2 regions of the Mesorhizobium sp. WSM4817 genome follow, and region 1 is predicted to be linked to the other one. Evidence: riboswitches for the same ligand, from Rfam matches in the RefSeq annotation. Region 1 holds a riboswitch; the other holds the start of a gene.
The links. Region 1 has a riboswitch for thiamine pyrophosphate ahead of thiC (phosphomethylpyrimidine synthase ThiC). Riboswitches for the same ligand answer to the same signal wherever they lie in the genome.

Region 1 (7,822 bases):
AAAGACTGAGCGATACGGGGGTGCCAGGCGGTCGTCGCCCTGCGCCCCCTGACCCGCTGCCTCCGTCGATATCCGCCGAAGGGCATCCGAAATGATAATCTATCTTGGACGCCGGGCGTCGCACAGCATCCTGTCGGTCATCGGTCTTTTGACCTTGGTTTTTTTCCTGACACGGCTCACCGGCGATCCTTCCGCCTTGTACCTGCCTCTGGACTCGACTGCAGAAGCTCGGGCCGCGTTCGCGCGGTTGAACGGCCTCGATCAGCCGATCCATTGGCAGTTTCTGGGATATCTGCGCGATCTGCTGCAGCTGGATTTCGGTGAATCGCTGCGCCAGAACCGCTCGGCGATGCAGGTCGCGCTCGAGGCGTTCCCGGAAACGCTGAAGCTGGCCGTCGTCGCGATCACGCTGTCGACCGCCTTGGCAATCCTTGTCGGCTCGCTGGCGGCCGCGTGGCCAGGCAGCATCTTCGACCGTATCGCCAGCCTCGTCTCGCTGGCCGGCGCAAGCGCGCCGGATTTCTGGGTCGCCATCGTCGGCATCCTTGTCTTCGCCGTGGGGCTCGGGCTTTTGCCGACATCGGGCACCGGCACCTGGGTCCACTGGATCATGCCGACCTTCGTGCTGATGCTTCGCCCTTTCGGTCTCCTGGTGCAGGTCGTGCGCGGAACCATGCTGTCGGCGCTTGCCTCTCCATACATCAAGACCGCAAGGGCCAAGGGCCTGCCGCGGCAGAAGATCATCTTCGGCCATGCGCTTCGCAACTCGCTGCTGCCCGTCGTCACGGTCGCCGGCGACCTGGCGACCAGCCTCGTCAACGGCGCCGTCGTCGTGGAGTCGATATTCGGCTGGCCCGGCATCGGCAAGTTGATGATCGATTCGATCATCCAGCGCGATTTTGCCGTCGTCCAGTCGACCATCCTGGTGACGGCAACCGCCATCTTCATCCTGAACATCGCGATCGACCTCCTCTACGCGGCTCTCGATCCGCGCATCCGGTACTGAGCCATGACGATCATCACCCCCGACATCAAGCCGGCGGCCGTTCCAGGCAGCGGCCGCGTGCTTTTCGCCTATTTGAAGCGCGACAGGCTTGCGCTCGCCGCCGCCATTTTCCTGGTGATCGTCGTGCTCGCTGCGGTCCTCGGCCCGTGGCTGGTGGGCGATGCCGCTTCGCGGCTGGGCCTGCGCCAGCGCAATCTTGCCCCGTTCTCGCTGGCCAGTGGCTGGATCTACGTCCTTGGCGCCGACACCCTCGGCCGGCCCATCCTGGCCAGGCTGATTGTCGGCGCGCAGAACACATTCGGCATTGCCGCGGCGGCGGTGTTCGCGTCGATGCTGGTCGGTGGAACGCTGGGCCTGATAGCGGGCTATTCGGAGCGCTGGTACAGCCATCTCATCCTGCGCCTCGCCGATGTCGTCATGAGCTTTCCCTCGCTGCTGCTGGCGCTCATCGTGCTCTACACGCTGGGTCCGAGCATCACCAACCTGGTGATCGTTCTCGCCGTGACGCGCATGCCGATCTACCTCAGAACGGCGCGCGCGGAAGTGCTGGAGTTGCGCGAGCGCATGTTCGTCAGCGCGGCGCGAGCCATGGGCGCGAAGCCGGCCCGGATCATCATCCGGCACATCGCCCCCCTGGTCCTGCCGACATTGGTGACGATTTCAGCCATTGATTTCGCGACCGTCATTTTGTCGGAATCGGCGCTGAGTTTCCTTGGCCTCGGCATTCAGCCACCCGACTTCACCTGGGGCGCAATGGTCGCAAACGGCCGCGGCTATCTCGCCACCGCCTGGTGGATCGCATTCTGGCCGGGCCTTGCAATCATGCTGACGACGCTGTCGCTCAACATCCTCTCGAACTGGGCGCGCACCGTCGCCGATCCGCAGCAACGCTGGCGCCTTCAGACATTGCGAAAAGCTGCCCGATGAGCAACGCGACCATTCTCAAGGTGGAGTGTCTGACCGTCGATTTTCTTTCGGACGATGAACCGATACGCGCCGTCGACGATGTCTCTTTCCACGTCAGCCGTGGCGAGACGCTGGTGATCCTCGGCGAAAGCGGTTCGGGTAAGAGCGTCAGCACCAGCACGGTGATGGATCTCATCGACTGTCCGCCAGGCGACATCGTGGCCGGCTCCTGCCTCTTCGATGGCGTCGAACTGTCAGGCCTCGGTGCCGAGGCGCGCCGAAGCATCAACGGCCGCAGGATTGCGATGATCTTTCAGGATCCGCTCGCCTATTTGAACCCGGTCTACACGGTGGGGCGCCAGATCGAGGAGGTCTATGAGAGCCACGGCGCAGAGAGCGGCAAGGGCGCACGCGCCAAGACGATAGAACTGCTTCGGCGCGTCGGCATTCCAGAGCCGCAAAACCGCGTCGACTTCTATCCGCATCAGTTCTCGGGCGGACAGCGCCAGCGCGTGATGATTGCCATGGCGATCGCGTTGAAACCGGACATCCTGATCGCCGATGAGCCGACGACTGCCCTGGACGTCAGCGTGCAAGCGCAGATCCTCGATCTGCTGCGCGATCTCCAGCGCGAAACCGGCATGGCGTTGATCATGATCACCCACGACCTCGAAGTCGCCGCGTCCATGGCGGACCGGATCATCGTCATGAACGGCGGCAAGGTCGTCGAGACAGGCATCGCCAAGGAGGTCTTCAGCAATCCGCAGCACCCCTATACGCGCCGCCTCATCGCCGCCCTGCCCCACGGCAACGCAGCGGAGGCGCCGAACAGGCGTTCGACGGCGATCGCCGGCGAGACGCTGCTCAAGGTGGAACATCTCACCAAGCACTATGAGCTTGCTTCCGGAGCTTTTAGCAGCAAGCGGACGTTCAAGGCGGTGGACGACATAAGCTTCGAGGTCAGGAGAGGAGAAACGCTCGGCATCGTCGGCGAGTCCGGCTCCGGCAAATCGAGCGTCGCGCGCATGCTGTTGGGGCTGAACGCGCCAAGCGCCGGCAGCGCGGTCTTTGCCGGTGAGAACATCTTCGACATGAATGGAAAGCGCCTCATGGCGTTTCGGCGCAAGGTCCAGATGGTCTTCCAGGACCCATACGGATCGATGAATCCGCGCATGCGCGTTTATTCGATCATTTCCGAGCCCTGGGTGATCCACCGCGATATCCTGCCGAAGGACAGGTGGAAGGCTCGCGTGGCAGAGCTCCTGGAACTGGTGGGGCTGCTGCCGGAGCACGCCGAGCGCTACCCGCATCAGTTTTCCGGCGGCCAGCGGCAGCGCATCGCCATTGCGCGCGCGCTTGCCAGCGAGCCGGAACTGATCGTCTGCGACGAGGCGGTTTCGGCGCTCGACGTCTCTATCCAGGCGCAGGTGATCGACCTTCTGGCCGACCTCAGGACGAGGCTCGGCCTCTCCTATATCTTCATCACCCACGACCTGCCGATCGTGCGCCATTTCGCCGACCGGATCATGGTCATGAAAGACGGAAGGATTGTCGAGGAAGGCCAAACCGCGGCGCTGTTCGGGGCGCCTCGCCACGACTATACGCAAAGCCTGCTGCAGGCCGTGCCGCAGCCCAAATGGCTAACGCAGGCTCAATAGTTCGTCCGCGCGCGCCCAGCAAGCGTTGCCGATTGATGGGCCGAATGCGCTTGACAAAATGGCGATCGCCCGCTCAATTTGACCCATTCACCAGGGGGGTCCCGGCAAGGGGCTGAGATACTGCTGGCTTTCGCGGCGCAGTGACCCGTTGAACCTGATCCAGTTCATACTGGCGTAGGGACGGTGCAAGCGCTTTGCGGAGTCCATGCCCGAAAACCTGTAAGCAGGCAGGCAGAAGCGTCTTTTCATCCTTCCGGCACAGAACTGGGTCTCCAATGCATGAGCAAAGGAGCCTCAAAATGAATGCCATTTCCCCCGCCGTGTCGACGGGACCGCTGCCCGCCTCAAGGAAAATCCACAAACCCGGCCTGATTCACCCGCAGATCAGGGTGCCGATGCGGGAAATCGCCGTCCATCCGACGGCAGGCGAACCGCCTGTCACCGTTTACGATCCGTCCGGCCCCTATACGGACCCGACTGTCGAAACCAGCATCGAAAAGGGCCTCGCCAGGTTTCGCAATGAATGGGTGACGGTGCGCGGCGACGTCGAATTCCACGATGCCCGCAGTGTCAGGCCGGAGGACAACGGCTTTGCGTCAGGTGAGCGCCTGACGCCGGAATTTCCCGTGCGCCACCGGCCGCTAAAGGCAAAAACGGGCCAAGCGGTGACGCAGCTTGCCTATGCGCGCGCCGGGATCATCACCCCCGAAATGGAGTTCGTCGCCATTCGCGAGAATCTCGGCCGCGAGAGCTTACGCGGCGGGATGCAGCGCGACGGCAACTCTTTCGGCGCGGCAATCCCGGACTTCGTCACGCCGGAATTCGTGCGCGACGAGATAGCGCGCGGACGGGCTATCATTCCCGCCAACATCAACCACCCGGAGAGCGAGCCGATGATCATCGGCCGCAATTTCCTGGTCAAGATCAATGCCAATATCGGCAATTCAGCCGTCACCTCGTCGATGGCCGAAGAGGTCGAAAAAATGGTCTGGGCGATCCGCTGGGGAGCCGACACCGTCATGGACCTGTCGACCGGTCGCAACATCCACAACATCCGCGAATGGATCGTCCGCAATTCGCCTGTGCCGATCGGAACCGTGCCGCTCTACCAGGCGCTTGAGAAGGTCGGAGGGATCGCCGAGGACCTGACCTGGGAAATCTACCGCGATACGCTGATCGAACAGGCCGAACAGGGCGTCGACTATTTCACCATCCATGCCGGTGTGCGGCTGCACTACATCCCGCTGACGGTCGACCGGGTCACCGGCATCGTGTCGCGCGGCGGTTCCATCATGGCGAAATGGTGCCTGCATCATCACCACGAAAGCTTCCTCTACGAGCATTTCGAGGAAATCTGCGGCATCTGCCGCGCTTACGACGTGTCGTTCTCGCTCGGCGACGGCCTTCGTCCCGGCTCGATCGCCGACGCCAACGACGCGGCGCAGTTCGCCGAACTGGAAACGCTCGGCGAGTTGACAAAGATCGCCTGGGCCAAGGATTGCCAGGTCATGATCGAGGGGCCAGGCCACGTTCCGATGCACAAGATCAAGGAGAACATGGACAGGCAGCTCGAAGTCTGCGGCGAGGCGCCCTTCTACACGCTTGGGCCGCTGACCACCGACATCGCACCCGGCTACGACCACATCACCTCAGGCATCGGCGCTGCGATGATCGGCTGGTACGGCACGGCGATGCTCTGCTATGTCACGCCCAAGGAGCATCTCGGTCTCCCCGACCGCAACGACGTCAAGACGGGCGTCATCACCTACAAGATAGCCGCGCACGCCGCCGACCTCGCCAAGGGTCATCCGACAGCGAAGCTCCGCGACGATGCGCTGTCGAGGGCGCGGTTCGAGTTTCGTTGGGAAGACCAGTTCAACCTGTCGCTCGACCCCGAAACCGCGCGCTCCTTCCACGACGAGACCTTGCCGAAGGAGGCGCACAAGCTGGCGCATTTCTGCTCGATGTGCGGGCCGAAATTCTGCTCGATGCGCATCTCCCACGACATTCGGGCCGAGGCACAGAAAGAGGGCATGGCGGCGATGGCGGCGAAGTACCGCGAGGGCGGCAATCTTTACATGCCGGTGGACGGCGAACCGCCCATGCCGAAGATGCCGGAGCCGTCATGAGGCTGCTGGTCAAAGGGGCTGGCGTCGCCGGCCTCACCGCCGCCTTCGAACTCGCCGCCCGCGGTGCTGCGGTAACCATTGCCGAGACCCGGCATGGCCTTGGCGGCAACGCATCATGGATGGCCGGCGGCATGCTGGCGCCCTGGTGCGAGCGCGAAAGCGCCGAGCAGCCGGTGCTGGATCTCGGACGCGATGCCGCCGACTGGTGGGATGCGGTCCTGCCGGGTCATGTCACGCGGGCCGGAACGCTCGTTCTGGCAACGCCGCGGGATGCGGGCGAACTCGACCGGTTTGCAAGCCGCACGTCGGGTCATCGGCGGATCGACGAAGACGAAATCGCGCTCCTGGAACCCGATCTCGCCGGCCGCTTCCGTCGCGGGCTGTTCTTCCCGGGCGAAGCCCATCTCGACCCACGCCGTGCAATGGCGGCGCTGCATGAAAAACTCGCCGGAAGCGGCGTCGAGTTCCGCTTCGGAATGGACGCCCTGCACATGACGGGATTCGACCGCGAGATCGACTGCATAGGAATGGCGTCCAGCGATGAAAGGCTTCGCGGCGTTCGCGGCGAGATGCTGATCCTGCGTACACCGGACATCTCGCTGTCGCGCCCGGTCAGGCTGCTGCACCCGCGTTTGCCGCTCTATCTGGCGCCGCGCGCCGACCACCATTTCATGGCGGGTGCAACGATGGTCGAGAGTCTGTCCACGGAGCCGGTCACGGTGCGGGCGATAATGGAACTCCTGAACGCCGCCTATTCGGTTCATCCCGCCTTCGGCGAGGCCGCGATCGTTGAGACGGGCGTCGGCATTCGCCCGGCGTTTTCCGACAACCTGCCGCGCGTCGAAGCGCATGGCAGGACCGTCGCGATCAACGGGCTCTACCGCCATGGTTTCCTTCTGGCCCCCGCCATGGCGCGTCGGGCGGCCGACCTTGTTTTCGATGCTGACAAACCGGTGGAACTTGCTGATGAAACTGACGGTCAACGGCGAAGCGCATGAGATCACCGCCGCCACCCTGGCGGAGCTTCTCGCGGCGCTCGACTACGAAGGCAACTGGCTTGCAACGGCAGTGAACAGCGAGGTTGTGCACGCGACTGAGCGGGCGCTGTTCCAGCTGAAGGACGGCGACCGGATCGAAATCCTCTCACCCATGCAAGGAGGTTAGCAACGTGATCGAGCTTTACGGAACCAAGCTTCCGTCGCGCCTGCTTCTCGGCACCGCACAGTACCCCTCGCCCGCCATTCTTGCCGATGCGGTCAAGGCATCCTGCGCGTCCGCGGTGACCGTCTCATTGCGCCGCGAAATGGCCGGCGGCAAGGGTGGCGAGAAATTCTGGTCACTTATCCAATCGCTGCGGCTGCATGTCCTACCCAACACCGCCGGTTGTCACTCCGTCAAGGAAGCCGTCACGACCGCAAATATGGCGCGCGAGGTCTTCGGCACGAACTGGATCAAGCTCGAGGTGATCGGCAATCATGACACGCTGCAGCCTGACGTCTTCGGCTTGGTCGAGGCCGCGCGAATCTTGTGCGACGACGGCTTTGCTGTATTTCCTTACACGACGGACGATCTCGTCGTCGCCGAGCGATTGCTGGAAGCCGGATGCAGGGTGCTCATGCCCTGGTGCGCGCCGATCGGTTCTGCGCTTGGACCGGTAAATATCACCGCGCTCCGCTCGATGCGCGGCCATTTCCCGGATGTCCCGCTGATCGTGGATGCGGGCCTCGGCCGCCCATCTCACGCGGCTCTCGTGATGGAACTCGGCTTCGACGCGGTGCTCCTCAACACGGCAGTGGCCAAGGCCGCCGATCCGATCGGCATGGCGCGCGCGTTCGGCAAGGCGGTCGATGCCGGCCGTGAGGCGTATCGCTCGGGCCTGCTCGAGCCGCGCGACCTCGCCGTCCCATCGACCCCGACAATTGGCCGGGCAGTCTTTCAATGAAACTCGATCCTTTTTATCTGATCGTCGACAGCGCCGCCTGGATTGAAAGGCTGGCGCCGCTCGGCGTCAGGCTGGTGCAGCTTCGCGTCAAGAACCTCGACGAGGCTGCGTTGCGCGCCGAGATCCGCAAGGCGAAGGCCTTGTGCGCCCGTTACAAATGCCAGCTCATCATCAATGACTT
Region 2 (7,822 bases), on a different contig from region 1:
TGTCGAGATCGTTGGTCGGTTCGTCCAGCACCAAAAGATTTGCCGGCCGCGCCAGCACACGGGCGAGCAGCAGCCGCGCCCGCTCGCCGCCCGAAAGCTCGCGCACCGGCGTGCGCGCCTGTTCCGGCTTGAACAGGAAGTCCTTCATGTAGGAGACGACGTGGCGCTGCTCGCCGTTGATGACAAGGTTCTCGCCGCGGCCGTCGGTGAGATACTGCGCCAGCGTCTCTTGCGGGTCGACTGCCTCGCGTTTCTGGTCGAGCGTGGCGATCTCCAGATTGGTGCCGAGTCGCACCGTGCCTGAGTCCGGCTTCAATTCGCCGGTCAGCATCTTCAGCAGCGTCGTCTTTCCGGCGCCGTTCGGGCCGACCAGGCCGACGCGGTCACCGCGCTGGATGCGGGTCGAGAAACCCCTGACCACGGTGAGGTCGCCAAAGCTCTTCTCGATGTTCCTGGCCTCGATCACCAGCTTGCCCGATTCGGCGGCTTCGCTGGCCACCATCGTCGCCGCACCCTCGGCGCCGCGATGGCCGCGAAAGCGCTGGCGCATGGTCTGCAATTCGCCGAGCCGGCGCATGTTGCGCTTGCGCCTTGCCGTCACGCCATAGCGCAGCCAGTGCTCCTCGCGCACGATCTGGCGGCCAAGCTTGTGCTGCTCGCTCTCTTCTTCTTCCAGAACGGTGTCGCGCCATTCCTCGAAATGGCTAAAGCCCTTGTCCAGCCTGCGGGTCTGGCCGCGATCGAGCCAGACGGTGGCGCGCGACACGCGCTCGAGGAAGCGGCGGTCGTGCGAGATGACGATCAGCGCCGAAGAGGTGCGGGCGAGTTCCTCCTCCAGCCATTCGATGACCGACAGGTCGAGATGGTTGGTCGGCTCATCGAGGAGGAGAATGTCGGGCTCCGGCGCCATGACGCGGGCCAGGGCAGCACGGCGGGCTTCGCCGCCGGAGAGATCGTTCGGCCGTTCCTCGCCGGACAGGCCGAGATGCTCCATCAGATAGGTGGCGCGGTAGGGATCGTCGGCGGGTCCGAGACCCGCCTCGACATAGGCGCGGACGCTGGCGAAACCATCCATGTCGGGCATTTGCGGCAGGTAGCGCACTGTTGCCGAAGGCTGGCGGAACACCTCGCCATCCTGCGGCTCGATCAATCCCGCAGCGATCTTCAGCAACCTCGACTTGCCCGAGCCGTTGCGGCCGACCAGAGCGATCTTGTCGCCCGCCGACGCCGTCAGTTCCGTCCCGTCGAGCAGCGGCGTGCCACCGAAGGTCAGTTTTATCCCGTCGAGATTGAGAAGCGGCGGCGCCATGTCAGCTTTCAGGTAGGGGGAATGGATGGGCGAGCAACAGCGCGCGGCCGCTGCCCAGCGCGACTTCGAGCCGGCCCTTGACCTCGTTGGAAATGGTCAGCGACGAGCCGAACGCCACCTCGACATGGTTCAGCGGCCATTTGGCGCCGGTCACGGTCAGACCGGCAAGGTCGGAGAAGCCGAGAATCGAAAACAGCGTGCCGTCGGCGTAGTCGAAGCCGGCCTTTCCGGGAAGCAAGGGCACGCCTTCCTGTGCGCCACTGGTCAAAAGCACCTCTGTCCCTGCCTCGGCCAGCCGGACGCCGAGCGCCAGGTGCAGGAAGGCGTGGTCGGTGCGCTTGCCGCCGAACGCGCCGGCGAGCACGAGGCTGGTCGCGCCGCGTTCGAGCGCGGCGGCGATAGCCAGTTCGCCGTCGGTCTTGTCCTTTTCTGCCGGAAACACCTGGCGCGGCACGGCGGCGAGCTCGTCCGGCAAATCCGCCGGCACCGAATCGAAGTCGCCGACCCAGAGTTCCGGCGTCAGGCGCAGAGTCCGGGCATGGCTGATGCCGGCGTCGGCGGCGATGACACGCGTGCCTTCGACCTGGCGGTCGAGCAGCGGCGTGCGGATAAGGTCGCCGCCAAGCAGGATGGTGAATTTGCTCATATGCGTGGCCCTTACCAGCCCTGCTTGCGATACGGAAGGCCGCGGTCCGGATGCCCGGCAAACTTCCGCTTGCGCCGCAGATGGGCCGGGCCTATGTGTCGAAGCGCTCTAACGGGGTGCTGGACGCGATCTTCGCGGACCGGCTGAGAGGCAACCTGCCAACCCGCTGAACCTGATCCGGTTTGTACCGGCGGAGGGATTAGACGTTTCGGACAAGCCGACGCCTCAATTCCCTTCAACGCCAACGAAGGAGGCGCCGATGCGCACGTTTTTATACACACTTGTTTCGGCAGTGCTGCTCGCGGCGACCGTTCTCGCCGGCACCGGGTCGGCATCCGCGCAGGAAAAACTCACCGTCTATACCTATGAGAGCTTCACCGCCGAATGGGGTCCAGGCCCGGCGGTCAAAAAGGCGTTCGAGGCCGAATGCGGCTGTATTCTCCAATTCGTCGCGGTCGCCGACGGCGTCGCCCTGCTCAACCGCGTCAGGCTGGAAGGGGCCGCGACCAAGGCCGACATCGTGCTCGGCCTCGACACCAATCTGACGGCGGAAGCCAAGGCCACCGGCCTGTTTTCGCCGCATGGTGCCGTCATCGACGTCAAGGTGCCGGGCGGCTGGAGCGACGATATTTTCGTGCCGTTCGACTATGGTTATTTCGCCGTCGTCTACGACACCGAAAAGCTGAAGACGCCGCCGAAGAGCCTGAAGGAATTGGTCGAGGGCAATGCCGATGAAAAGATCGTCATTCAGGATCCGCGCACCTCGACGCCCGGTCTCGGCCTGCTGTTGTGGGTGAAGTCGGTTTATCGCGACAAGGCGCCCGAAGCCTGGGCCAAGCTTAAGGCAAAGGTGCTCACCGTGACGCCGGGCTGGAGCGAGGCCTACGGCCTGTTCACCAAGGGCGAGGCGCCGATGGTGCTGTCCTATACCACGTCGCCGGCCTATCACATGGTCGCCGAAAACACCCAACGCTATCAGGCAGCGTCCTTCGACGAGGGCGCGTATCTGCAGATCGAGGTTGCCGGCATCACCAAATCAGGTGCGAAGAACCCGTTGGCGAAACAGTTCCTGACTTTCATGACCGGGCCGAAATTCCAGGATGTCATTCCCGAGACCAACTGGATGTTCCCTGCCGGCAAGACCGAGAAGCCGCTCAATCCGGCTTTCGACAAGCTCGTCAAGCCGACCAAGACGTTGCTGTTAAGCCCCGAAGAGGTCGCCGCCAACCGCAAGGCCTGGGTCGACGAATGGCTGTCGGTGATGAGCAAGTAGCTTGTGATTGAGAGATGATCACTCTACGGCGCCGGGAACTCGGCCTCAGCCATATTTTCTGCTTCGACGATCGTTGAACTAGGCAGGGCGGCATGCGTACCGGATATCCTGCCGACCCCCGCGTCACCGCCGGCACAATTGCGCTTGCCGCTGTTGCGCTGCTGATCGGCGGCGCGTTCGCCGGGCTCATCGTCGAAGGCGCCCGCGATCCGTCCGGCGCCGCGTCGGCCTTCGATTCCTACCTCTTCAGCGTCGCCCGATTCACGTTGTGGCAGGCATTGCTGTCGACACTGCTCTCCGTCGTGCCAGCGCTGTTCGTGGCGCGGGCGCTGTCGCGGCATCCGCGCTTCTTTGGTCGCGGCCTGATCCTGCAGCTCTTCGCCGTGCCGCTCGCGCTGCCGGCCATCGTCGCAGCACTCGGGATTCTGGCACTCTATGGCCGTGCAGGCTATTTTGCCGGCGTGCTCAGCGCGATCGGCGGTCAGGGCTGGCCGGGCATGTACGGCCTGTCCGGCATCCTCGTCGCCCATGTCTTCTTCAATCTGCCGCTGGCGACGCGGCTGTTCCTCGAAGCGCTTGCGACAGTGCCGGCCGACCAGTGGCGGCTGGCGAGCCAACTCGGCATGGGCGCCAGGCCCGCCTTCCGGCTGATTGAATGGCCGACGCTGCGCGCGGCGCTGCCGGGCGTCGCCGGGCTTGTCTTCATGCTCTGCATCACATCCTTTACCATCGTACTCACGCTGGGCGGCGGGCCGCGTGCGACGACGCTGGAGGTCGCCATCTACCAGGCGCTGCGTTTCGATTTCGATCCTGCCCGCGCGGTGACGCTGACAGTGCTGCAGATCGCGCTGACCTTCGTCGTCGTGCTGGCATTGATGCGGCTCGGCGCCAATACCGTCGGCGACGCCAACCTGCCGGTGGCTTCGCGCCGCTATCTTTCGGCCGGCGCCGCCGAGACCGTGCTGAACGCAGCATTGATCATCCTCGCTTTGCTGTTCGTCGCCGGGCCGATGGCGGCCACGGTGACGTCAGGCCTTGGCGCCGATCTCGGCCGGCTGGCGGGCGAGAGCGCGGTGCGGCAAGCGGCGCTGACCAGCGCCGTGCTCGCCTTGCTGGCGGCGCTGCTTGCAGTGGCGCTGTCGCTGTCGCTGGTCATGGCACGCCGGGCGCTGGCCTTGAGGCGTCGCGTCGGCGCCAGGACGCTGCTCGAATACGCCACCGATACCGGCGCCGGCTTCGTCCTCGTCGTGCCGCCCGTCGTCATCGGCGCCGGCTGGTTCCTGCTCCTGCGGACCGTCAGCGACGTCTTTGCCATCGCCCCTGTCATGGTCGTCGCCGTCAATGCGGTGATGGCGATGCCGTTTGCCATCCGCGCCATTCGCCCCGGCTATGATGCGGCGAGCGAACGCCACGAGCGGCTCTGTTTGCTGCTTGGCATTTCGGGCTGGAATCGTTTCCGGCTGGTCGACTGGCCGTCGCTGCGGCGGCCGCTCGCCACCGGTTTCGCGTTCGCGATGGCTTTGTCGCTCGGCGATCTCGGCGTCATTGCCCTGTTTGGCAGCGACTCCCTGCAGACGCTGCCTTATCTCTTGCTGGCCCGCATGGGCAGCTACCGCACGATGGACGCGGCCGGCCTGGCATTGCTGCTCGGCCTCGTCTGTCTCGCGCTTGTCCTGGCCGCGGACTGGCTGGGACGGGGAGAAAAATCATGATGCTCAACAGCGAAAACGGTACGGCTGTGCGGCTGGAAAAGGTCTCGTTCAGCTATGGCGAAGCGCCGTTTTTATTCGATGTCGAGTTCGCCGCCTCGAAGATCACCGCCATCATGGGGCCGAGCGGCTCGGGAAAATCGACACTGCTCAACCTGGTGGCCGGCTTCGAGACGCCGCGATCGGGCCGCGTGCTGATCGGTGGCGGCGAAGTCGGCGGCAAACCGCCTTCGGCGCGGCCAGTGTCGATGGTGTTCCAGGAAAACAATCTCTTCGCCCATCTTTCGGTCGAACGAAATGTCGGCCTTGGCCGCTCGCCATCGCTCAGGCTGACCGAGGCCGACCACGCTGCAATCGCCGGGGCGCTCAAGCGCGTCGGCCTTGCCGGCAAGCAACGGCGCCTGCCGCGCGAACTCTCCGGCGGCGAGCGGCAGCGCGTCGCGCTCGCCCGCGTCCTGGTGCGCGACCGGCCGGTGCTCTTGCTCGACGAACCGTTCGCCTCGCTCGGACCGGCCTTGCGCGACGACATGCTCGATCTGGTAGCCGACCTCCAAGCGGAGCGGCGCATGACGGTGCTGTTCGTCACCCATCAGCCGGAGGACGCCCACCGTATCGGCCAGGACATGGTGTTCCTGGACAATGGCACGGTTGCCGCAACCGGGACTGTCGCCGATTTTTTTACCAAGGCTGGACCGGAAGCCTTTCGGCGCTATATCGGTGCAGGTCCGTTTGGCGCAGGATCACGAGATGTTGCCCGGAAGCGGACATAATTTACGGCCAAACCGGCTTCAGGCGATGTGGCGTTTGCTTGCCAAGGTCAAAGTAGTGTGGCTAGGTCCTCCGATACTGGTCCGGCATAGGTTGTGATTTGCCACTACGGTGCCATCCGCGCTCGTGGGCTCGAAGGACGCTGTGGCAGTTGATTTTGCGCATGATCTGAAAATCGATGCCCGATTTTCGGGCCATGTGCTGAGAGCCGAAAGGAAGCTGTTCTGCCGACCGGCACAGACAGAGTGAGAAGGAAACCGCTGGCGCGCTTCCTGGCGCTGGCCGGCTTTGCCATGGCATTGGCAAGCTGCCAGATGTTCACGCCTCCGGACGTTCAGGAATCCGGCTTCCAGCCTTCCAGCAAACCGGTCACCGTCGACAATGTTGCCGCCAACAGCAAGGTCGCCGAAATGGCCAAGGCGCAGCATCCGCGCATCCTCGCGACCTATGGCGGCGAATATTCCGATCCCAAGCTCGAGCGCATGGTCGCCAAAGTCGTCGGCAGCCTGACGGTGGTTTCGGCCAACCCGAGCCAGACCTACCGCATCACGATCCTCAATTCGCCCAACGTCAACGCTTTCGCATTGCCTGGCGGCTATCTCTACATCACGCGCGGCCTGTTGGCGCTGGCCAACGATTCGGCCGAGCTCGCCGCGGTCATCGCGCATGAGATGGGCCATGTCACTGCAAACCACGGCTTGCAGCGCCAGCAGCTCGAGGCCGAGGAAGGCTTTGCGACAAAAGTCGTCTCGGATGTGCTCGGCGACAGCCCGACCGCCAAGGCGGCACTGATCCGCGGCAAGCTGCGGCTTGCCCAGTTCTCGCGCAATCAGGAGCTGGAGGCCGACGGCATCGGCATCAAGTCGATCGGCGAGGCGGGCTTCGATCCGTTTGCCGCCGGCCGCTTCCTGCAGTCCATGTCGGCCTACACCGATTTCCGCTCGATCAGCGGCGCCACCGACGCCAGCCTCGACTTCCTGGCAACGCACCCGAACACGCCGCAACGCATCGATCTGGCGCAGCGCCACGCCCGCCAGTTCGGCGCGCCCGGCGTCGGCACGCGCGACCGCGACGCCTTCCTCGCCGGCATAGACGGGCTGCTCTACGGCGACACGCCGGAGGAAGGCTATGTGCGTGGCGAAACCTTCCTGCATCCGGGGCTCGGCGTGTCGTTCTCGGTGCCCGACGGCTTCATCATCGACAACTCGGCCGCGGCGGTGACGGCAACCGGGCCGGGCGACATAGCGATCCGCTTCGACGGCGTCTCGATCGACAGGAACCGATCGCTGACCGACTACCTCCGCAGCGGCTGGGTGGCCGGTCTCGACGAAAGCAGCGTGCGCCAGGAAACAATCAACGGCAACGAGGCGGCGACGGCGCATGCCAGCGCCGAGGGCTGGCAGTTCGGCATCGCGGTGATCCGCGCCGGCGGCCAGGTCTACCGGCTGCTGACGGCAGCCCCCTCCGCCAGCACCTCGCTGGATGCGGTGGCGCGCTCGGTCAGCGGCTCGTTCCGGATCTTGAGCGCGGCCGAAAAAGCAGCGCTGAAGCCGCTGCATATCCGCGTCGTCACGGTCCGGCCCGGACAGACCATGGGTTCGCTCGCGGCGCAGATGGTCGGCGTCGACCGCAAGCTCGACCTGTTCAGGGTGCTCAATGCAATGTCGCCCGGCGCAGCCGTTTCGGCCGGCGACAAGGTCAAGATCATCACCGACAGATAGGGTGTGTCGATATTCAGGTGATGCCGGCCCGCAAACGGCAATTTCGTGCGCTTCCGACCTTCGCCGGCCGGAGCACTCATGAGCGGTCGCGGCAGTAAGGCTACGGCCGGCGTAGGCCGGTGCTCACGTACTTTATGTACGCTCCGCTCCGGTTCTCGGAAACCACCTGGTTTGGTCGCTTCGCGCCCGTCTTCGACTCCGACTCGTCCTAACCTGAATCGCAACACACCCCTAGGCGGCGGTCGCCAGAAACTCGGGGTTTTGCTTCACCAGCGCTATCTTGAGCTTTTCCATGGCGCGTGCCTCGATCTGGCGGACGCGTTCCTTGGAGATGCCAAGCGCCTCGCCGAGGGCTTCGAGCGTCGCGCCCTCGTCGCTCAGCCGGCGTTCCTCGAT

Region 2: another riboswitch for thiamine pyrophosphate. It lies ahead of thiB (thiamine ABC transporter substrate binding subunit); the one in region 1 lies ahead of thiC (phosphomethylpyrimidine synthase ThiC).

Annotation. Positions count from the first base shown of each region.
Region 1 is NZ_JBVVQQ010000002.1:449,860-457,681, reverse strand. It holds gene AC0L2K_RS04815 (ABC transporter substrate-binding protein) at 1-9, shown strand, start outside; gene AC0L2K_RS04810 (ABC transporter permease) at 92-1,006, shown strand; gene AC0L2K_RS04805 (ABC transporter permease) at 1,010-1,933, shown strand; gene AC0L2K_RS04800 (ABC transporter ATP-binding protein) at 1,930-3,570, shown strand; TPP riboswitch at 3,653-3,769, shown strand; gene thiC (phosphomethylpyrimidine synthase ThiC) at 3,870-5,699, shown strand; gene thiO (glycine oxidase ThiO) at 5,696-6,697, shown strand; gene thiS (sulfur carrier protein ThiS) at 6,666-6,863, shown strand; gene AC0L2K_RS04780 (thiazole synthase) at 6,868-7,641, shown strand; gene AC0L2K_RS04775 (thiamine phosphate synthase) at 7,638-7,822, shown strand, end outside.
Region 2 is NZ_JBVVQQ010000018.1:36,781-44,602, forward strand. It holds gene AC0L2K_RS22825 (ABC-F family ATP-binding cassette domain-containing protein) at 1-1,309, opposite strand, end outside; gene AC0L2K_RS22830 (thiamine diphosphokinase) at 1,311-1,955, opposite strand; TPP riboswitch at 2,058-2,171, shown strand; gene thiB (thiamine ABC transporter substrate binding subunit) at 2,215-3,228, shown strand; gene thiP (thiamine/thiamine pyrophosphate ABC transporter permease) at 3,321-4,940, shown strand; gene thiQ (thiamine ABC transporter ATP-binding protein) at 4,937-5,707, shown strand; gene AC0L2K_RS22850 (M48 family metalloprotease) at 5,999-7,426, shown strand; gene AC0L2K_RS22855 (RNA polymerase factor sigma-32) at 7,658-7,822, opposite strand, start outside.